3 regions of the Sphingomonas crocodyli genome follow, and region 3 is predicted to be linked to each of the others. Evidence: riboswitches for the same ligand, from Rfam matches in the RefSeq annotation. Region 3 holds a riboswitch; each other region holds the start of a gene.

The links. Region 3 has a riboswitch for cobalamin ahead of cobW (cobalamin biosynthesis protein CobW). Riboswitches for the same ligand answer to the same signal wherever they lie in the genome.
Region 1: linked by a shared signal. The riboswitch ahead of EOD43_RS04525 (TonB-dependent receptor) and the one ahead of cobW (cobalamin biosynthesis protein CobW) in region 3 are both predicted to bind cobalamin.
Region 2: linked by a shared signal. The riboswitch ahead of EOD43_RS15910 (TonB-dependent receptor plug domain-containing protein) and the one ahead of cobW (cobalamin biosynthesis protein CobW) in region 3 are both predicted to bind cobalamin.

Annotation. Positions count from the first base shown of each region.
Region 1 is NZ_SACN01000001.1:967,177-974,699, reverse strand. It holds gene EOD43_RS04540 (CbtA family protein) at 1-672, opposite strand, end outside; gene EOD43_RS04535 (CbtB domain-containing protein) at 686-913, opposite strand; gene EOD43_RS04530 (histidine phosphatase family protein) at 1,109-1,660, shown strand; cobalamin riboswitch at 1,745-1,973, shown strand; gene EOD43_RS04525 (TonB-dependent receptor) at 2,149-4,290, shown strand; gene EOD43_RS04520 (PepSY domain-containing protein) at 4,277-5,767, shown strand; gene EOD43_RS04515 (DUF8034 domain-containing protein) at 5,930-7,523, shown strand, end outside.
Region 2 is NZ_SACN01000002.1:271,920-279,442, forward strand. It holds gene cobT (nicotinate-nucleotide--dimethylbenzimidazole phosphoribosyltransferase) at 1-927, opposite strand, end outside; gene EOD43_RS15895 (DUF1636 domain-containing protein) at 924-1,331, opposite strand; gene EOD43_RS15900 (hypothetical protein) at 1,347-1,892, opposite strand; gene EOD43_RS15905 (DUF7676 family protein) at 1,905-2,492, opposite strand; gene EOD43_RS15910 (TonB-dependent receptor plug domain-containing protein) at 2,492-4,447, opposite strand; cobalamin riboswitch at 4,589-4,782, opposite strand; gene EOD43_RS15915 (ABC transporter substrate-binding protein) at 4,833-5,645, opposite strand; gene EOD43_RS15920 (M28 family metallopeptidase) at 5,648-7,294, opposite strand.
Region 3 is NZ_SACN01000002.1:581,940-589,462, forward strand. It holds gene cobN (cobaltochelatase subunit CobN) at 1-1,666, opposite strand, end outside; gene cobW (cobalamin biosynthesis protein CobW) at 1,666-2,700, opposite strand; cobalamin riboswitch at 2,873-3,088, opposite strand; gene EOD43_RS17410 (acyl-CoA thioesterase) at 3,095-3,604, opposite strand; gene EOD43_RS17415 (transglycosylase domain-containing protein) at 3,685-5,733, shown strand; gene EOD43_RS17420 (DUF6538 domain-containing protein) at 5,896-7,251, shown strand; gene EOD43_RS24215 (HNH endonuclease) at 7,295-7,523, shown strand, end outside.

The DNA of each region.
Region 1 (7,523 bases), on a different contig from region 3:
CTGGACACCAAGCGAGGCGATGCGGAAGCGCCACAGGACGACGGCGGGGAAGTCGGCGGGCACTTCATTGATCGCCGGCAGGGCGAACTGCACCGCGATGATGATCGCCACATAAGCGCCGGCCGCGATCAGCATCGCGTTGAAGGCGCCGGCCTTGTTCGCGAAGGCGCGGCCGACCTTGATCGCGACCACCATCGCGACGACCGAGAGCGCGATCATCGCGAAATAGGTCAGCGTGCGGAACACCACCGTCTCATGCTGCCCCACCGCTGGGGGCGTCGCGGGATATTTGATCGCCGGCACCAGCGCGATCGCGATGAACGCGCCGATCGCCATCAGCAGCGACAAGGATCGCGGCCCGAGCGTGCTGATGCGCCCATAGATCACCGCGAAGACGAGCGAGAAAATGCCGCCCACCGCCGCGCCATAGAGCGCAGTCGCGGTCAGCAGGCCGATGCCCTTCTGGGTATCGCGGCTCACCAGCTCGGGTTCGGGGTCGGCGGGCATCGCCATCGCATGGCCGGCATGGCTGTGCGCGGCCTGATCGTGCGAGGCTTCGAACGCGATCGCCAGATCGACCTGCGGTTCTGCGACCAGGCGCGCGAACAACGTCACGATGAACGCAGCGACGATCCCCGCGATCATGCCGCGGATCAAAAGATCCCGAGTCATCGGATAGCCTGCCTTAGTGGCAGGGGAAGCCGAGAAGGTGGCGCCCGTCGTGGACGAATTCGTGCACGTACATGCCGTCGAAGAAGGCGTAGGCGCCCTGTTCGGTGCTGACGAAATAGAGCGCGATCATCGCGAGGAGCAGACCGAAGATCGCCCAGGGCACGATATCGCGCAGCGGGATCGCGCCGCTGTCCGACAGCGGAATGAAAACGTCATCAGCGAACACAGCAGCAGCGGCCATCGTCGGTCTCCTTCGGGATTGCGCGTCCCGCGAACAAGATGGTTCTCGAAGGTCTGGCTCTCGACAGCTTGCGAAGGCTGACGATAACAGTGGCGCGACCGCGCCGGATTTGCACCGGCTTCTTCTTCGAACCTGTTCTGCCCGCTTTGGCCGGAACGGGGCGAAGCGTCAACGATCCTGAAAGGCCGGGTGGACGTGCGACTGACATTATTGTGCCACGCCGCCACCCGCTCGATGCGCGAAGGCGGCTTTCCGTCGCCCGACGAGCCGCTGGATGAGGGCGGCGAACGCAAGATCGCGGCGCTTGACCTTCCCAAGGCGGCCGCCATCCTGTGCAGCCCGGCCCGCGCGGCGCGCCAGACGATGGAGTTGGCCGGACTGTCCGGTGCCGAAGATGCGACGCTGCGCGACATCGAGCATGGCGACTGGAGCGGGCGCAGCTTCGCGGCGGTCCATGCGAGCGACCCCGGCGGGCTGACCGCGTGGATGGCCGACCCGACCCGCGCCGCACCGGGCGGCGAACGATTCGATGATCTCGTCGCGCGCATGACGCCGTGGCTGGACGATGTCGCCGCTAAGCCGGATGCGACACTCGCGATCACCCATCCGATGGTCATGCGCGCGGTAATAGTCGCCGCGATCGGCATCTCCGCCGAAGCCGCAATGCGTATCGATTGCGCACCACTGACGCGGATCGATCTGTCCTACAATCGGCTGTGGCGATTACAGGCGATCCGTCCGCTCTGATCGGGGCGTCTATTTGCTGCGCTTGCGAAGAGCGCATTTTCTGCTTATTGGCCGCGCTGTTCGAGGGGGCGAACACTCAACCCCAAGAACATTGATCGCGCCGGTTCCCCGAGAGGGGATTAAAATGGGAACGCGGTGAGGACGGCCAAGGCCGCCCGAATCCGAGGCTGTCCCTGCAACTGTAAGCGGTGAGCGCGATGCACATGCGCGGACGGGCCTTCCGTCCGCCAGCCACTGGACCATCCGGTCTGGGAAGGCGTGCATCGAGCGATGACCCGCGAGCCAGGAGACCTGCCGGCGTCTGGTCGCTCTTGCCCTGGCCCAGGGGATGGCCGCGGCACGGTTCTTCCGTCTGAGCGACGAACGAGCGGCGGGGGCCGCATCGGAGACGTGCGTCGGTCGCCCTTGGCGTCCGCCCGCCGCGCGTTGCCGACCGTTCGAGAACGGCAGTCCTCCGCCTTGTCGCTTTGACGCCGGGGGACCGATTGATGACCTATTCCACCAAGCCCGCGCACATCCGCGCCCTGTTGTTCGCCGCCACCGCGCTCACCGCCTTGCCCGCGCATGCCGAAGATGCGGCCGCCACCGAAGCCGAGGATAGCAGCACGATCATCGTGACCGCGGTGGATTCGCTGCGGCTCAACCAGAAGACCGAGGGCGCCAGCCGCCTCGGCATCACCGCGCTGCAGACGCCCGCCAGTGTCGAGACACTCGATGGCGATGCGATCCGCCTGCGCGGCGACCTGACGATCCAGGACGCCGCCGCGCGTGCGACCGGCATCGTCAACGCATCGGGCGTGTTCGGCTTCTCGCTCGCCGCGCGTGGCTTCGTCGGCCAGAATTCGGTGATGCAGCTCTATGACGGCATGCGCATGTACAACAACACGCTCACCTTCCCGGCCGATCCGTGGATGGCCGAGAGGGTCGAGATCCTGCGCGGCCCCGCCTCCGTCCTCTATGGCGAAGGTGCGATCGGCGGCGCGGTGAACGTCGTGCGCAAGCAGCCGGGCGACACGCTGGAGGCCAGCGGCCGCGCGATCGTCGGATCGTTCGAAAGCTACAATATCGCCGCCGGCGCGGGCGGGCCGATCAACGACATGATCGGCTTCCGCATCGACGGCGCCTATCGCGAGTCCGATGGCTGGATGAAGCGCGGCGATTCCAGCGCGACATCGCTGTCGGGCGCGATCAAGCTCAAGCCTGCCGAGGATCTGAGCATCACGCTCTCGCACGATTTCAGCCGGCAATTGCCGCGCACCTGGTTCGGCGTTCCGCTTGTCGGCGGCAAGCTCGACAAGTCGCTGCGCAAGAACAATTACAACGTCACCGACGCCCGCCTGCGCTTCCGCGACAATTGGAGCCAGGGGAAGATCGAATGGTCGCCGTCGGACAGCTTCAGCATCCGCAGCACCTTCTACCATCTGTGGGCCAACAAATATTGGCACAATAGCGAGAATGAGACCTACGTCGCCGCCACCGCGACCGCGCCGGCCAAGATCCGGCAGTCGAGCTTCCTCGAACTCTACCACGTCCAGCGGCAGACCGGGAACCGCACCACCGCCAATGTCAGCGGCACGATCCTGGGCCTTGAAAACCACATGGTCGTGGGCTTCGACGTGAACCGGATCACCTATAAGAACATCAGCAATTCTGGGAATAACGCGACCCGGCTGGTCGATCTGTTCGCCACCGACACCGGCCTGTTCATCGACCAGACCGGCGCTGCGGCGACCAAGCCGCGCTACAAGAACACGATCCACCAATATTCGGTCTTCGCCGAGGATCGGCTGGTGCTGAGCGATCAGGTCTCGTTCGTCGGCGGGCTGCGTTACGATCGCCCGCGCATCCGCAAGAACGATTATGTGAACGCGGCGAACAATTTCACCGCAACGCCCGACGCCGTCACCTGGCGGCTGGGCGGGGTCTATAATCCGATCCCGACCCTATCGATCTACGCGCAGTACGCGACGGCCGCCGATCCGGTCAGCGCGCTCGTTTCGACCAGCCTTGCCCAGAGCGCGTTCGATCTGTCGACCGGCCGCCAGTGGGAAGCCGGTATCAAGCACGTCTTCTGGGGCGGGCGCGGCGAATGGACCTTCGCGGCCTATGACATCGTCAAGCGCCGGCTGCTGACGTCCGACCCGCTGATCCCGATGATCCAGGTCCAGGTGGGCCAGCAATCGTCGAAGGGGCTGGAAGCGTCGCTGTTCCTGAAGCCGGTCGATCGCATCGGCATCACGCTCAACGGATCGGTGCTGAAGGCGCGCTACGACGATTTCTCGGAATCGGTCGGCGGCGTCCGCTTCCAGCGCGCGGGCAACCGCCCGAGCAACATCGCCGCGAAAACCGCCAATGCCTTCGTCAGCTGGGAGTTCGCCAAGGGTTGGGTCGCCGACGGGGGCTTCTCCTATGTCGGCAAGCGCTTTCAGGATGCGGCCAACACGCTGGTCATCCCGTCCTACACGCTCACCGACTTCGGCGTGCGCTGGCAGTTCACCGAAAAGGCGAGCGCCGGCCTGCGCGTCCGCAACATCTTCGACGAAACCTATGTGCGCGCGACCTATGGCGCGTCGCAGTGGGTGCTGGGCGATCCGCGCGCGGTAGAGGCGTCGATCAATGTCGCTTTCTAGAAGCGCGCTGCGCACCGGGCGGCGGTGGCTCTATCTAAGCCACCGCTGGACCGGCATCGTCCTGTGCATCCTCTTCGCGATCTGGTTCGTGTCGGGCGTGGTGATGATGTACGTCCCCTTCCCGTCCTTCCGAGGGCCGGAGCGGGTTGCGGGCCTTCCGCCGATCGAATGGACGAAGGTCCGCACCAGCCCCGCCGACGCCCTCGCCTCGATCCAGCCGAAGGACTTCCCGTCCGAAATGCGGCTGGAGATGACGGGCGGCGAGCCGGTCTATCGCTTCGTTCTGGAGGATGGCCGCCGCGCAGTCTCCGCCACGACGGGGCGCGAGATCACCGGCGTCGATGCCACGCGGGCCCAGGCGATCGCCAGCGCCTTCGTCCACGCGCCCGCAAAGTCGATCGTCCCGGTCGATCACGATCAGTGGGTCGTCACCCGCGCTTATGCGCGGATCGCCCCCTTTTGGCGCATCCGCATGGCCGACGATGCGGGAACCGACATCTATGTCTCCCGCAAGACCGGGGAGATCGTGCAGAACACGACCGCGCACGAACGCTTCTGGAACTGGCTGGGCGCGGTGCCGCACTGGATCTATTTCGAGGCGCTTCGCGTCTATCAGGAGCCGTGGCGGCAGACGGTGCTGTGGACATCCGGCATCGGCATGTTGGGCGCCATCGCCGGCATCTGGATCGGCATCCTGCGCGTGCGGATTGCCCGGCGCTACAGGTCGGGCTCAGTCAGCCCCTATGTCGGCTGGATGAAGTGGCACCACATCATCGGCCTCGTCGGTGGCCTCTTCCTCGTCACCTGGGTGTTCAGCGGCTGGATGTCGATGAGCCCGTGGGGCGGCCTGCGCGACGAAGGCGGCAAGACGATTGCCGATCGCTACGCGGGCGCGAAGCCCGAATTCGCCCGCACCGATCTGACTATGCTCGCCCGCACCGCGGCCGGCGCGCACGAAGTCCGCTTCACCTGGCTCGGCGGCCGGCCAGTGATCACGGCGCATGGCGGGCCAGTGCACAAGCGTCTGCTCGACGGCGCAACCGCGCGCGCCTTCACGCCCGCCCGCGCGGATATCCAGACACTCGCGGCATCGGCGCTGCCAGGCGCGAAGCTGACGGGGTTCGAATGGCTCGACCGCTACGACCTCTACTGGTTCAGCACCGGCGATCCGCGCAGCGACGAACGCCCGCTGCCGGTCTGGCGCTTCACCTTCGACGATCCGGCCAAGAGCTGGCTCCACATCGATCCGACGACCGGCGAACTGCTCAACCGGTCGGGATCGGGATCGCGCAGCTACCGCTGGCTGTTCAGCGCGCTGCACAGCTTCGACCTGCCGTGGCTCCTGATCCTGCGCCCGTTGCGCGACGCATTGATGTGGCTGCTCTCGGCCGCCGGCCTGTTTATCTCGGTCAGCGGCGTCGTGGTCGGCTGGCGCTATTTGCGGCGAGGCTCGGCTTCCCGCGCAAAGGTTCGCTGAACACCTGCATCGTCCAGGCTGATCGCCACTCGACGGCGGCGATCAGCCTGAATGCGATACCTGCATTGAACAATGCCGCCTTTGGCTTGGAAATTGACAATCGCGTTACGTAAGGAATCCGACAAACGCCGCTCAGAGCGTTCCCTGGGAGTGTGATCGGATATGCACGCAAGCCGTCGTGATGTGTTGCGTGGCGTCGTCGCCATCGGATTGACGAGCGTTGCGACGACCGCGGCACAAGCGGCGCCGATCCTTCTCGAGATTTCCGAACCGATGCCGTCGCCCGAATGGGCGCTGCTCCAGCGCGCCGTGCTCGATGCGCAGACCACCGCCTGCGAAACCTTCTTCGCGCGCTATTTCGATCCGAACACCGGCTATTTCCGCGCGATCGAGCGCTGGGGCGGGAATGACGGCCCCGACGACGCGATCGAGAACGTCAACGACTGGCCCCATTTGTACATGCTGGGCGGATCGGAGCGGGTCCGCACGCTCTACGAACTGGCTTATGAAGGCCATGTTCGGCAGTTCGCCGCTGCGAAGACCAAGGATGTGCCCATCGCGCGCGAGGGCATGTATTTCCGCGATTTCCCGGTAATGATGGACTGGCAGCATAATGGCGAAGGCATCTCCGTCTTCAACGCCATGAGCCTGGCCGATCCCTATTCGAAGGCCTATCGCGACCGCGTCCGCCGCTTCGCAAACTTCTACACCGGCGCCGATCCGACCGCGCCCAATTACGACCCCAAGCACAAGATCATCCGCAGCCTGTTCAATGGCAGCCGTGGTCCGTTGATGCGCAACACGACCCCGCTCGACTGGGCAGGCGACCCGATCGACCTGAGCGGCATCGATCCCGCTGCGATCTTCCACGGCGAGCGGACCTATGAGGAGATGCTCGCCCATTTCCACGGTTACGAGGATATCGTCGGCGATCATCCGCTGAACCTGCAGGCGACCGGGCTTGCCACCAACGCCTACATGCTCTCGCACGAGCGGAAATATCGCGACTGGGTGATCGAATATGTCGACGCCTGGATCGAGCGCGCCCGCGCCAACAACGATCTGCTGCCCACCAAGATCGGCCTCGACGGGAAGATCGGGGGCGATGCCGGCAAATGGTATGGCGGCGTCTATGGCTGGGGGTTCAGCCCGATCGTGCCGATGACGGGCAAGCCCGCCGATCGCAACCGCATCCCCTATACGATCCCCGGTTTCTTCAACGCCTATCTGTTGACCGGCGACGACAAATATCTCGACGCGTGGCGGCGCATGACCGACCGGATCAACGCCAACGGCAAGATGATCGACGGCCGGATGCACTATCCGAGCATGTATGGCGACAATGGCTGGTACGGCTTCAAGCCTCAGAAATGGTCGGTCGGCGCGCAGGATATCTACCTGCTGACGATGAAGCCGTCGGATCGCGCCCGCGCGCCGGATCACCCCTTCCTCCAATATCTCGACGGGAACAATCCAAGCTTCCCGACGACGGCGCTGCGCGAGGCGCTCGCCCATATCCGCAAGACCGGCGAGATGTTGCGCGCCGACACCACCACGCCCGATACGCGCTTCGTCGATACGGTGATGGATCAGAACCCGGCGGCCGTGACGGCGCTGGTCCTGCTGATGCAGGGCGGTTCGCATATCGCGCGCCCCGGCTGGTCGAAGAACTCGCCGACGCTGGGCGGATCGATGCAATTCTCGCGGCTGCGCTATTTCGATCCGGAGGCAAAGCGCCCCGGCGTGCCGCCCGATG
Region 2 (7,523 bases), 310 kb from region 3:
CGCGCCGCCGCTCGCTTCGCCCAGCCGCATGTTCAGGCGCAGCAGAGGATTGAGGCCCAGCTGATCGAGCAATTTCTGATGCCCCGGCTCGGCTGAACAATGGCCGGCGATGCAGTGCGCGGTGACACCCGGATTGGCGGCGGCCAGCGGCGCGATCGCCGAACTCGCGATGAAGCCGTCCAGCACCACCGGGATGCCCAGTTGCCGCGCGCGCAGTATCGCACCCGCAATCGCGGCGATCTCGCGTCCGCCCACGCGGCGCAAGGTTTCGAAAGGCGTCATCGGCGCCGATCCGTGGTGCTGCAAGGCGCGTTCGATCACCGCGATCTTGCGCGCAATCCCCGCACCGTCCAGCCCGGTGCCCGGCCCGGTCCAGTCGGCCACCGCGCCGCCAAAGCTGCGCGTGGCCAGCGCGGCGGCGGCTGTGGAATTGCCGATCCCCATCTCGCCCACCACGATCAGGTCGAGGCCGGGTTCGACCGCCTCGGCCCCGGCGGACAGCGCCGCGAGGCATTCCGCCTCGCTCATCGCCGGCGCCACGGTGAAATCTGCGGTCGGCGTGTCGAGATCGATCGGCACGATGATCAGCTCAAGGTCCGCCGCCTTGGCCAGCGCGTTGATCGCAGCACCGCCTGCGCGAAAGTTGGCGACCATCTGCACGGTCACGTCGGCGGGAAAGGCGCTGACGCCGTGGACGGTCACGCCATGATTGCCCGCGAACACGGCCACGCGCCCGCGATCGATCCGCGGCCGCTCGCGCCCCTGCCAGCCCGCGAAGAAGATCGCGATCTCCTCCAGCCGCGCCAGCGAGCCCGCCGGCTTGGTCAGTTGCGCCTGCCGCGCCTGCGCTGCCGCAATCGCCGCCGCATCGGGCTGCGTCAGGCTGGCGAGGGCCGTCTCGAACGTTTCGATGCTGGCGAACGTCATTCCGCGACATATCCTTCGGGCGGGGAACGGGTGATGAAATGGCCCTTCACCCCCGCCGGCCATTGCGAAAAGGGTACGCGGCCATGTTCGCTGTCGGCATAATGGACGGCGTAATCGAGGATCGCGCGCGCCGCCTCCTCATCGGGGGTGAAGCGGCCCAGCACGTAACTCACCTTGCCCGGCGCGCGCAGATGGACGGTGCAAAACTCGCTGCACGCGAACAGGCAGGGCATTTCCTGCACCTCGACGCCCGCATAACGATCGTCGCCGGCCTTCACCGCATGGAGCGCGGCGGCAAGGCGCGCGCCGCCGCGCACGCCTTCATTATCCTCGCGCGACGTGGGCGAATGGCGGCATGTGTTGCATGCCACCACCGCCGGGCCGTTCTTCACTGGCCGGAGCATCGCCCGCCCTCCCGTTTACGCGGTCGCCTCGACCGGAGCCGCCGGCACGCCCAGCGCCAGCAGCCCGCGATAAAGCGCATAAAGCCCGGCAAGGATAGCCGCGTTCCGCACGAACTGGTTGGCCATGATCATCGGATCGACCGCGGTGTGAACCCCGCCCAGCACCAGCGCCGCCGCCAGCATCGCCAGCTTGAAGCCCAGGAAGCCCGCGACATAGGCGATGGCTAGCCGCGCCCACACCGGTGCCTCGGCAAAACGCGGCAGCAGCGTCCGCGCCGCCAGCAAAGACGCGACCGAGCCGACGCCCAGTGCGCCGCCCCACGCGAAGGTCGTCGCCTCGTGCGGATAGTGGAGCAGGCCGAAGCCCACCGCCTGGCTCGCGGCCCAGGCGAACAGCATCGTCGCGATCCCGTCGCGGCGGCGCATGTGGACGGCGGCGAGTGCTGCCAGCGAAGGGAAGGGGGTGGCGCAGGCGAGCGCGAGCGTCGTCACCGTGCTCGCGGCTGTCAGCAACAGGATCCAGAGCATCGAGGCGCCGGATTTGGACAGGGTCGTCGTCATTCATCGGTCCTTTCAGTTGGTCGTGGTCTTTGCATAGCCCTTGCCCATCCGGTCGCGGCCGTCGGTCGGCTGGCCGGTCAGGCGGGGGAACAGGTCGTTCCAGAGCGTCAGGCGATCCCAGTCGGGCTCGTCGGCGATCCGGTCTTCGGGGCGCAGGAAAGGGTTGGGCAGATAGATCGAGATCTGCGGATCGCCCGCGCCGTTGAACATGCGGATGCTCCACGAAATCGGCATCTCGTCGACATCGAGCCGGCGGACCAGCTCGACCCGCGCGGGGCTGCGTTTGATCGCATCCTCGGGCGCCATTGCCGGCCCCGCGCCCAGGCACAGGTGGAAATGCCCCTTCGCGCCCCAGTGGCAGGTGAAATAGCCCAGCTTCGACAGCGTGATCTTCTCGGGCTTGCCGGGGCATTTGAGTTCGTACGCCGCGCCGGGGATCAGCGGACCCCAGGTCAGCTTGTCCCAATGATCGTCGAACAGTTCGGAAAACAGCGCGAACAGCCAGTCGCGATCGAGCGGAAGCGGCCAGACCTCCTCGGTCCGGCCGTCCACTTTCGTGACCCGCTTCTCGATCGGATGATCGACGGCGGGCGCGGGCATCAGAAGCGGCCCCGGAAGCCCGCATAGATGCTGCGACCCAGCGTGCCGTACCGGAACGCGGTCATATAATCCTTGTCGAACAGATTCTCGACGCGGGCGAACAGGCGGAACTGTTCGGACAGCTCCAGCTCGGCGCGCAGATCGACCAGCGTATAGCCGTCGAGCCGCTGGGCGTTCGACGCGTTGTCGAAGCTGTGGCCCGACCAGCGGATCGCACCGCCCGTCGTCAGGCCCATCGGCCAGCGATAGCTGATCGATCCGTTCGCCTGATTGCGCGGGCGACGCGGCAGCCACTTGCCGAAGGTGGTCGTGCCCTTCGAACGATCCTCGGCCACCGTCCAGCTGTAATTGCCGTCGATGATCAGCCCTTCGATCGGCTGCAGCGAAGCCTGCGCTTCGATCCCGTGCGCCTCGGCGCGCGCGACGTTCAGATAGTAACCCGAACGGCGGATCGTGGTGCTGCCCGGCTGGAAGCAGATCGGCAGGGTCGATGTCGCGGTGCAGCTGTTGAACACGATCTGGTTGGTCGTGGTCCGCTCGAAATAGGTCGCGCCGAAGCTCAGCTTGCCGTCCATCAGCTTCTGCTCGACGCCCGCTTCCCAGCCATCGGCCTCTTCGGGGGCGAGCGCCTGATTCCCGAACTCCGAAAACAGCTGGTACAAAGTCGGCGCCTTGAAGCCTTCGCCATAGGCCGCGCGGATGATCGTGCCGGTCGGCAACGACCAGGCGCCACCCGCCGAAAACAGCGTCTTGTTGCCCGCGCGGCTATGATCGTCGTTGCGCAGACCGACGTTCAGGCTCAGCCCCGCAATCGGCTCGGCCAGCAGCTGGCCGTAGAAGCTGGTGATCTCGGCCTTGCCGCGCGCGGCCGCCGGGATCGGCGTGGCGAGCGAGGCGGGCGGGGATACGCTGCGGAAGCGCGAACGCTCATTTTCCGCGCCGAACAAAGCGGTCCATCCGTCGGCGATCGCGAAGCTGCCCTGATATTCGAAACGCTCGTTCTTGCCGGCGCTGTCGAACGTCTTGGTCCGCTGGTTGCGCGGATCGAAATTGTCGCGATCGGTGTCGGTATAGCCATAAGCGATGCGATTGCGCAGCCGCTTGTCGAGCAGGTCGATCTTCAGGCCGGCATAGCCCACGAACTCGCGATTGAGCGCATAGGCCGGGTTGTCGGCGCTGGTCGAATCGATCTCGGTGCGGCCCTTCGAATAATAGCTGCGGAAATCGGCGGTGACGTTCTCGGTGATCGCCACTTCGACGCGACCGCTCAGGTTGCGGTTGCGATAGCCGTCCTTTTCGCGCCCGCCGAAGGACGGGGCGATCGCGGAAATGCCGTCGGTGGTGAAAACCTGCCCGCCCAGACGCCAGCTCAGCGCGCCCTGCTTGCCGCCCACGGCGGCGCGCGCGCTGGCCGTCTCGCGCGATCCGGCCTCGACATCGAAGCTGCCTTCGATCGCCTTCTGCGGCATCGCGGTGACGACGTTCACGACGCCGCCGATCGCCTGGCTGCCCCATAGGATCGATTGCGGCCCGCGCAGCACCTCGATCCGCGAAGCATCGCCCACCAGCAGGTTGGCGAAGTTGTAGCCGCCGCCCGCCGACGAAGGATCGTTCAGCTTCACGCCGTCGATCACCACCACGGTCTGGTCGGCTTCGGCGCCGCGAATGCGCAGCGAGGTCGCGGTGCCATAGCCGCCGTTGCGCGACACGCTGACGCCCGGCGTGCGCTGCAGCAGTTCGGTCACGCCCATATCCTGGCTGCGGTCGATCGCCGCCTTGTCGAGCACGGTGACCGAAACCGGCACCTTCTCGGCGGGCGTCGCGATGCGCGTCGCGGTCACAAGGATCGTAGAGGCATCGGCCTCCGCTGCCGCGTCCGGCTGCGGTGCTTCCTGCTCCTCGGCATAGGCCGTGGTGGAGAGCAGGAGGGAGATCAGAAACGAATATTTCAACATCGAACGTCTAGCCCCAAGACAAAGGGATCGCGTTCGTCGGAGGGTTGGGCGCGCAAGCACGACCTATCCCCCGTGCGAACACGGCCCGGATCTGTCGTCACTCGGGTTAACCCCCGTCCGCCCGGCACACCCTGTCCGCACGAAAGACGACCGCGACGGGCAGGTCTCCTGGCTTGCGGGTCATCGCCTTGTTTCGCGCCGCCTTCTCAGGGCCGGAACCCCAATGGCTTGATGGCGCGATGGCTCGCCGCTCACAGTTGCAGGGGCAGCCGGGGTCTTGAACCCCATTCCCTTTTCATCCCCGTCGCCGGGGAACCTGTCGCGGCGCGGCTGCTACGCCTTTGGGCGCGGTGCGTCAATCCGGTGGGGGGGGATGGGGAGCATTTCAGCGGTAACGCTTCAACTGCTCGGTCAGCGTGTGCACCGCCTTGGTATAGGCCGGACCGCCGCACACGGTCCACGCCTCGGGAATGTGCAGCCGGGGTATCGAATCGAGCGCCGGGTGGTGGAGCATCTCGGTCCCCTGATCGGTCACCTTGTCGGTCGCGCTTTCGACGATCAGGAAGTCGGGCCGCGCCGCCACCATCTCCTCCAGGCTCATCTGGCTCAGCGTCGATTTGCCGAGCTTCTGCGCCAGATTGACCAGCCCCACGCGCTGCATCAGATCGTCGACCAAAGTGCCTGTGCCGGTCACATAGCCGCGCCGCTGATAATAGACCGCGACGCGCCCGCGCCCCAGCTTCGGCATCCGCGCAAGATCGGCCTCCATCCGCGCGATCATCGCCTCGCCGCGATCGGCGTGGCCCACCGCATCGGATACGGTGCGGATCGATGCGTAGATATCCTCCAGCGTGTCGGCGCTTTTCAGGTCGACCGCCGGATATTTGCGCATCTTTAGCGCCTGCAGGATCGCGTTGCGCCGCGCGGGGATGCCGACGACCAGATCGGGGTCGATCTCCAATATCTGCTCGGCCGACGTGCCCAGGATGCGCAGCCCCTTGGTCCGCGCCGCCTCGGCCGACATATTGGTCTTGGCGGCGTTGCGCGTCAGGCCGGCAATCTGCGATCGATCGGCCAGCGTCAGGATCAGCTGGTCGGCGCACAGGTTGAGCGAGACGATCCGCTTCGGGGGCGTCGCCGCATGCAGCGGCGATGCCAGCGCCGCGATCGCCAACGCCGCGATGATCGCCCCCCGCATCCTCACTTGGCCGTCGCGCTCAGGCTCTTGTCGCGGATGGCCTTGAACTCGGATCCCGCCTTCCACGTCGGCCACGTATCCGAATTGGCCAGCTCGGCGCCGATCGTGCCGACCAGATCGATGTCCTGCACCGCGCCGGCCAGATTCCATTCGGGCGACCACGCATCGCACGCCTGATGATAGCATTGGCCGGTATAGGCATCGATCCACGCCTGCCCGCCTGCGACGCCGCCGGTCTTCAGGTCGGATGCGCCCGCAATGCCCATCAGCAGCAGGGTCGGCACCCCGCGCTTGGCGAAGCTGAAATGGTCGGCGCGGTAGAACAGCCCGCGCTCGGGCAGGCTTTCGGGCGTCACCGTGCGGCCCTGCGTCGCGGCGACCCGCGCCATATCGTCCTCCAGGCTGTTCTGCCCCTTGCCGACCAGCACCACGTCGTTCGCAGGACCAGCGGTCTGCAGGATGTCGATCGCGAGGTTCGCGACGGTCTTCGCCGCCGGCACCGTCGGGTTCGCCGCATAATATTCGGACCCCAGCAGACCGCGCTCCTCGGCCGTCCACGCCGCGAAGACGACGCTGCGCTTGGGCGCCGGCCCTGCCTTCATCGCGCGCGCAATTTCGAACATGCCGGCGATGCCCAGCGCGTCGTCATTCGCGCCGCTGCGGAATACCCGGCCCTGCGCGTCGGGCTTGCCGCGCCCATAGGCATCCCAGTGCGCGCCGATCATCACGACCTCGTCGGCCTTCGTCGTGCCCGGAATCTTCGCCAGCACGTTGCGGCTGTCGACCTGCTCGTGCGTCACGGGCACGTCGGCGGTGAAGGTCACGCCCGGCAGCGGCACCGGCTTGAAGTTCGCCTTGCGCGCCGCGACCTGCAGCTTGGCCAGATCGAGCCCCGCCGACGCGAACAGTTTCGTCGCCGCATCGCCCGCAATCCACCCCTGCAGCGCAAGGCTGCTCAATTTGTCGGGTGCGCGGACGATGTCGTAATTCTCGCCCCCGCTGCTGACCACGACGTTCCAGCCATAGCCCGCCCCCGCGCTCTCATGGACGATCAGCGCGCCGACCGCGCCCTGCCGTGCCGCTTCCTCGAACTTGTAGGTCCAGCGGCCATAATAGGTCATCGTCCGCCCGCCGAACTTGCCCGCCACCGGCTCGCCCGGCTGCGCGGCGAAATCGGGGTCGTTGACCAGGAAGATCACAACCTTGCCCTTCAGGTCCGCGCCCTTGAAATCGTCCCACTTGCGCTCGGGCGCCTTGACGCCGTGGCCGATGAACACGACCGGCGCACCGGCAATCTTCGCGGCGTCATCCGGCCGGATGGTCGAGACATAGACGTCCTTCAGCTGCTCGGCCGGAACCACGCCCTTGGGGCTGTCGAAGCGCATCGCGCCCGCGCCCAGCTTCGTGTGGAGCAACGGCACCGTCTGGGTCCACTGCCCGTCCGGCCCCGCCGGCTCCAGCCCCAGATCCTGAAAACGCGCGATCAGATAGCCGATCGTCCGCTCCTCGCCCGCCGTCCCCGGCGCGCGCCCTTCGAAAATGTCGGACGCCAATGTGCGCACCGTCTGTTCGATGCGGGCGGGATCGGTGTTCTGGGCGAGGGCGGGCGCGGCGGCGGTTGCGGCCAGCGCGAGGAGGATCGTCTTCATGGAGCGGTGCATAGGCGCGGATAGAGAGGCGGTCGACCCCATCTAGGGGGAGGCGACGGAGGGGAGGTCGACGACCAGCTTCAAATCGCGCAGTTCGCGCCATCAGAACATTTACGGAACATTCTCTTGACAACGAGAACCAATTGGGTTAAATCGTCACCCATCCTGTCGCTCGGTACAAGCGAACGGGATGCAGGACCGGCCCGGAGCTTAGCGCTTGCTCCGCACC
Region 3 (7,523 bases):
TGCCATGCTTGCCGACATGGACGACGGCGTGCGCGCCGAAATGCCGGTTCATCCAGATGTGGAACGCCAGATAGGCATGCGGCGGGACGAGCGCGGGATCGTGATAGCTCGTCTTGGGATCGATATTATAGCCACGCGCCGGCTGCACCGCGACCGCGACATTGCCGAAGCGATGCACCGCCAGATGGAAGGCGCCGTCGCGCACGAACGGATCGGCCGCCGCATCGCCCCAGCGTTCGTCCACCGCCGCGCGCACCTCGGCCGGCATCGCATCAAAACCGGCGCGATAGTCGGCCAGCGACAGCCGCACCTCGGCCGGCCGATCGCGCGAGTCCGCCGCATTGGTCACGCCCGCCAGCATGATCGCCATCAGCGCCGCGCCATCGGTCGGCGCGTTGCCGACATCGTATCCCGCATCGCCCAGCGCCTTCAGGATCGCGGCGGCGCTGGCGGGCGTGTCGAGGCCCACGCCATTGCCGATCCGCCCGTCGCGATTGGGATAGTTGGCCAGCACCAGCGCGACGTTGCGATCGGCCTTCGCCGTCACCCGCAGCCGCGCCCAGTGCGCCGCGAGATCGGCGACGAAGGCGACGCGATCGGGCGCGACCTTGGGCACCACGATCCCGCATTCGGTCGCCGCGTCGAAGCGTTCGGCCGCCTTGAACGCCACCGCGCGGGTGAAGAGGCGCCCGTCGACCTCGGGCAGCGCGACGTTCATCGCCAGATCGCGCGGACCCAGGCCACGCGGGCTGTCGCGCCAGTCGCCCTCGATCGCGCCCGCGAACACGGTCTGCAGGATTGGGCAGTCGGCCTGCTCCAGCACGCTCGCGATCCGGCTTTCGCCCGGAGACGAGGCGGCGAACGACGTAGCGTTCAGGATCACGTCGGGCGCGACTTCGCCGATCACCCCGCGCAGCAGATCGATCGCGAACGGCTCGCGCAGCGCGCGGACATGGACCGCGACGACGTTCAGCCCTTGCCCCTCCAGCGCCGCCACCAGCGCATCGACCGCGTCGAGCGTCCCCGCGATCATCAGCGCGCGATAGAAGCAGAGCAAAGCGGTCGGCCGCCCCGGCATCCAGCGCGCCCGCACGTCGGCGATCGTCGGCCGATCGACCCCGCGCACATAGAGGCCCGCATCGGCGATCGGCACCGGATCGTCGGGCGTGCCGATGTCGCGACCGATCAATTGCGCGGCGTGGCGCAGGAAATTGGCGGCGTTGGCGACGCCCCCCTGCCGCAGATAATCGCGCAGCCGTTCGACCATATCGGGCGCGACGGTGCAGGCGAGATCGAGCGTCGGATCGCCCTCGCGCCCGTCGGCGATTGCGGCAAAGGCGATCCCCTCCTCCCGCGCCACCCGCGCAATCTCGTCGATCCCGTAGGGCCAGTACGCCTTGCCGCCGAGCAGGACGACGCACACGAATTTGGCGCGCGCGATCACCTTTTCGACATAGAGGTCGACCGAATAGGGATGCTTCAACTGGAGCAGGTTGGCGAGGCGCACGCGCGGCGCGCCATCGCCCAAGGTCGCCACCGCCTGCGCGAAGCAGGCGAGTTCGCTGTCCGCCACCGTCAGGAACACGATGTCGCCTGGCGACTGATCGAGGTCGATCGCCTCGTCGCCGTTCGATACCGTCCCCGGAGTGGCGGCCAGCAGATGCATCAGGCGATCGCGGCGCCCAATTCGGCCTCGATCGCGGCGCGGTCCAGCCCCTTCTGGCCGATCACGACCAGGCTGGTCTTGCGCGCCTCGTCGCCCTTCCACGCGCGATCGTAGAAATGCTGGATGCGCGGGCCGACCGCCTGGATGATCAGGCGGCTGGGCTTGCCCGCCACCGCGACCATCCCCTTGATGCGCAGCACGTCGTGCTTGGCGATCACGTCGGCCATTGTCCCGAGCAGGGCGTCGAGATCGGTCACCTCGCCGCCGGTCTGCACGAAGCTGTCGAAGTCGTCATGGTCATGCTCCTCGCCATCGTCGATGTGCGATTTGCGCGAATCCAGATCGTCCTCGGCCGCCGCGGTGATGCCCAGAAGGGCGGCGATGTCGACCGCGCCATGATCGGCACGCACGATCTTCACGCCGGGGCGCGTCTCGGCCCCGACCTGCTGCTCGACACCCGCCAGCGCATCGGCCGAAACCAGATCGGTCTTGTTGAGCACGACCATGTCGGCGCAGGCGAGCTGTTCCTCGAACAACTCCTCCAGCGGGCTGTCATGGTCCAGCGTCGGATCGGCCGCGCGCGCCGCCGCCAGCGCAGCCTCGTCGGTCGCGAAGCGCCCCGCCGCCACCGCATCGGCATCGATCAGCGCGACCACGCCGTCCACGGTCGCCCGCGTGCGGATGTCGGGCCATTGGAACGCCTTCACCAGCGGCTTGGGCAGGGCGAGGCCCGACGTCTCGATGATGATATGTTCGGGCGGATTCGGCCGATCGAGCAGCTTCATCATCGTCGGCAGGAAATCGTCGGCCACGGTGCAGCAGATGCAGCCGTTCGCCAGTTCGACGATATCGTCCTCGGGGCATGCCTCGTCATTGCAGCCCTTCACCAGTTCGCCGTCGACGCCGACATCGCCGAACTCGTTGATGACGAGCGCGAGGCGGCGGCCCTTGGCGTTCTGCAGCAGGTGGCGGATCAGGGTGGTCTTGCCCGCCCCCAGGAATCCGGTGATGACGGTGGCTGGAATCTTACTCATCTTGTCGATCCTTCCGGCGTCGGACGACAAGGCGGGGGGCTAGGCCTTTCGGCACGACGCGCCTGTCGGCCGGACGCCTGAAGCGACCGACACGCACGTCCCACGCGGCCCCCGCCGCTTGCACGTCGCTCAGCCGGACAAGCCGTGCCGTGGCCATCCCCTGGGCCAGGGCAAGAGCGACCAGACGCCGGCAGGTCTCCTGGCTCGCGGGTCGTCACCCGATGCACGCCTTCCCAGACCTGTCGGTCCAGTGGCTGCCGGTCGGGAAGGACCGGCCTGTGCATCGCGCTCGCCGCTTACAGTTGCAGGGACAGCCGCGGATTGGGATGCCAGGCATCCGCACCGCATTCCCATTCAATCCCCTTGCGGGGAACCGACGCGATCGAACGCGGCTTTAGGAAGGATCGCCCGCCCCCGCAAGCGGCAGGAAGGGCGTGACGACATCGGCGCCGATCCGCGCCAGCCGCCCCGTCTCGCGATCGAGCATCCCCCATTGCGATGTCGTCGATACCAACAGCTTGCCCGTCGCATCGGTAAAGCGCGCCATGCGGGTGCAGCGCAGCCCCTGCGGCAGGCCGTCGATCCAGGTTTCGACAATGATCTCGGCGCCCACGCCCACATTGGCGCGATAGTCGATCTCATGCTTCAGCACGATGCCGACCAGCCGGTCGCGATCCTCGTCGCGCGCGGCGGCATACCAGTGGGCGGCCGCGATATCCTGCAGCCACAGCAGCCACACCGCATTGTTCACATGGCCCATCTCGTCGATATGCTGCGGCTCGACGCGGAAGGTCGCGCGGAAGCGTCGGTCGGGCGCGATTCCCCCTGCGATCGGCGTCCCGTCGGGCCGGAACCCCAGTCGGCGAGTTGAAAAATCCCAATCCATCGTCAAAGACCCTGTCATGCGGCCATTCAACGCCGCGAAAGGTCCGATCCGCTATCAGATCGGCACATCATGGGCGATTTGTGATTTCCTGGTTCCGCTTGCCAAAAGCTGACGCGCCGACCCCCGATCCCGAAGGGGGCGACGAACCGGTCGCGCCGCCCGCCCCGTGGCAGCAAAGGCTGCGCGATGCCTTGCGCGGTCTGCCGTGGCGGCGGATCGGCAAGTGGACCGGCATCGCCTTTGCCGGGCTGTTCGCCTTCGCGATCCTGTGGGCCAGTTGGGTCGCGCCGCCGTGGGGCGATATGCAGCCGCCGCGCAAGCCCAGCTTCCTCTACCTCGCCAGCGACGGAACCCCGATCGCGCGGCGCGGCACGCGCGAGGCACCGGTCGACGCCGCGACTTTGCCGGTCGAGGTGAAGGGCGCCTTCATCGCGATCGAGGATCGCCGCTTCGCCAGCCATATGGGCGTCGATCCGCGCGGGCTGATCCGCGCTTTCTGGCGCAACATGCGTGCGGGCGGCGTGGTGCAGGGCGGCTCCACGATCACGCAGCAGCTCGCCAAGACCGACTTTCTCACCTCGGACCGCAAGATCGGCCGCAAGGTGCAGGAATTCGTCCTCGCGCTCTGGCTCGACGCGTGGCTCAGCAAGGACGAGATTCTCTCGCGCTATCTGTCGTCCATCTATTTCGGCGACGGCGCTTATGGCCTGCGCGCCGCCGCGCATCATTATTTTCGCAAGAATCCCGAAAAGCTGAACGCGGCGCAGGCAGCGATGCTCGCGGGGATGGTGAAGGCGCCCAGCCGCCTCAACCCCGTCGGCAATCTGGAGGGCGCGCAGGCGCGGTCGAAACTGGTGCTGGCGGCGATGGCGGAGGAGGGGATGATCACCCCCGAAGAACTCGCCCGCATCCGGCCCGCCCGCCCCAATGTCGCGACCGACGAACTGCCCGCCGGCACCTATTTCGTCGACTGGGTCGCCCCGCAGATCGAGGAGCAGGCGCAGGAAGGGAAGGGCGAAGTCACCGTCCGCACCACGCTCGACCCCACCCTTCAAAAGGCCGCGGTCAAGGCGCTCACCAATATCCTCTCGCGCTGGGGCGGTGGCGTTCATGCCACGCAGGCCGCGCTCGTCGCGATGCGCCCCAATGGCGAGGTCGTCGCGCTGATCGGCGGGCGCAGCTACCGCGCGAGTCCCTTCAATCGCGCGACGCAGGCGAAGCGCCAGCCGGGATCGGCGTTCAAGCTGGCCGTCTATCTCGCGGCAATGGAGCGCGGCTATGGCCCCGACAGTCTGGTCGATAACAGCCGGCTGACGATCGACGGCTGGGAACCGCACAATTACGGCAATCGCTACGGCCCGCCGATCCCGATGCGCAGCGCCTTTGCCCAATCGAGCAATGTCGCGGCGGTGCGCGTGGCCGAAATGGTCGGGCGCAGCAACGTCGCCGATGCGGCCAAGCGGCTGGGCATCGGCTCCGAACTCGCCTCCGGCCCTTCGATGGCGCTGGGCGTGTCGGGCACGACGTTGATCGAACTCACCGCCGCTTATGCCGCGATTGCGGGCGGAACCTATCCGGTCGAACCCAGTGGCCTGGCCGAACGCACCCCGCGCCAGATCGCCCAACTCTATCCCGGCACGCGCGAAAAGATGCTCGATCTGCTGTGGAGCGCGACCAACCAGGGCACCGGCCGCGCCGCCGCATTGGGCATCCCCACCTTCGGCAAGACCGGCACGACCCAGAATCACCGCGACGCGCTCTATGTCGGGTTCGCCGGCGGGCTGGTGACGGGCGTGTGGGTCGGCAATGACGATAACAGCGCGATGCGCGGCGTGACGGGCGGGCAGCTTCCGGCCGAAATCTGGCGCAGCTTCATGAGCAATGCGCGCCTGCGCGAGGCCGATCTCGACATCCCCGAAGGTCTGCGCGCCGACATTGCCGCGCGGCAGGAGGCGATGCGCCTTGCCGCCGAACAGCGCGCGCTCGAGGCGCTCGAAGCCTTGGAGGAGGAAGAACAATCCCCCTTCGAACGCTTCATCGAAGGGCTGATCCCCGGCTTCCTGGGCGGCGGCAGGGACGATCGCCGTGATGATCGTGGCGACGGGCGCGAACGCCCGCGCGAGGACGACCCGCCCTTCGGCGAGTGATGCGATTGCGACGGCGGGAAAGGCCGTGGCGGACACGCCGGGAGTGTGCGCCGAGCGATGAATTGAGCCAGAAAACCCCGTATACCGGGCTATTTTGGCCTTGCGCTGGGGTACACGACACGGGTACACGGCGGGTACGCAGAGCAACCCGAAGGCTTCCTCATGGCATCCCGCAAGGCCCGTTTGGGGCAGTACCTCGAATGGCATCACGGGACCATCCGCGTGTCTCTCCCGGTGCCCAAGGCGCTGCAGGAGGTAGTCGGTGCAACGCGGCTCAAACGCTCCCTCGGAACGGATAGCCCTGCCAATGCGGAGCGGATCAAGCACGCGGTCATCCATGAGCTTAAAGGGCAATTCACGGCGGCCGAGAGGTCCGGCGGCGGGCTGACCAAAGAAGCCCTAGGATGGCGTAAAGACATCGCCTCAGCTGCATCGTCGCGAGAGCAGGACACGCTGTCTCTGCTGATGACCGATCGGGCTGAGGAACTTGAGAAGGAGCGCGGATGGAAGGCTGCGCAGCAGTTCTCCGAAATTGCCAGCGGGCTTGTGACGCCCATCGACACGATGCTGGAAAGCTACCTTGATGGCTGCGGGCTCGCCCCCCGGACCATCGATGGCATCCGCCGCACCGTGCGAGTCTATCAAGACTGGGCGGAAGCAAATGACGAACCTACGGCTGTCGAGCGGATCGACCGGAAGGTAGCGGGGCGTTTCGTTCAAGACCTGCTAAAGCGCATGGCGGTGCCGTCAGCGGCGACCTACACGAAGTTCCTGAGCGGGTACTGGGCGTTCTTGGATGGCAAAGGCTACGTCAGCGCGTCGCCCTGGGGGAATCAGTTCAAGGGCGTGGGCAAAACCCGCAAGCGCGTGTCGATGGTCATGGACACGGGCGGCAAGGGCGGCAAGCGACCCTATACGACGGAAGAGGTGGCCAAGCTCCTCTATGCGGAGCCGGTAGCTGAAACCGATGGGCGCTCGCTGGACCTAGCTTGGATCGGTGCCCTGTCTGGAATGCGGATCGAGGAGATTTGCGGCCTGAAGGTGCGAGACTGTGCCAACGGCTGGTTCGATGTGAACGCCGATGGGAAGGGAAAGACCGAGGCGGCGGCACGGCGCGTGCCCATCCATCCTCAGCTTGCCGCGATCATCACCCGCAGGAGCGCCTCGAAGAAGCCTACAGACTTCCTGATCGATGACCTGCCGAAGCCACCCGATGACTCCATCCGTGAGCGTTCTATGCCAGCGAGTAAGGCATACACCCGCTTTCGGCGGCGCGTTGGCGTTGATGAGCGAGTGGATGGCCAACGTCAGTCCAACGTCGATTTTCATAGCTGGCGGCGTTGGTTCATCCGCGAGGCGCGGGACGCGAAGGTCACCCTGTGGACGCTGGCTGACTTGGTCGGGCACGATACGGAAAGCCTGCCGGGTGGTCTGACGATGGGCCGCTATCCCGGCCGAGCAAGCGATGCGGATTTGATTGCTGCGGTCTCGGCGGTGACGATCCCGCCCGAAGCCTAGTGTGTCGGACGTAGGGCAGCACGAAGCGGCGTTGGGCGACGCGATGAGAGCGCCTTGCGAGGCCTCGCCGCCCGTTCGCAAGAGGCGCTATCGCCGTCGCCGACAGCTGGTCAAAATCTATGCCGCTCAGGGAGGCATCTGCGCAGGCTGCGGAATGTCGGTGCCAGACATTGACGATCAGCGCCGAAGCCATCCTGATGCCCCCACGTTCGACCATGTCACGTCCCGCGCACAAGGTGGCACCTACCACACGCTAAACGGCGTCATGAAAC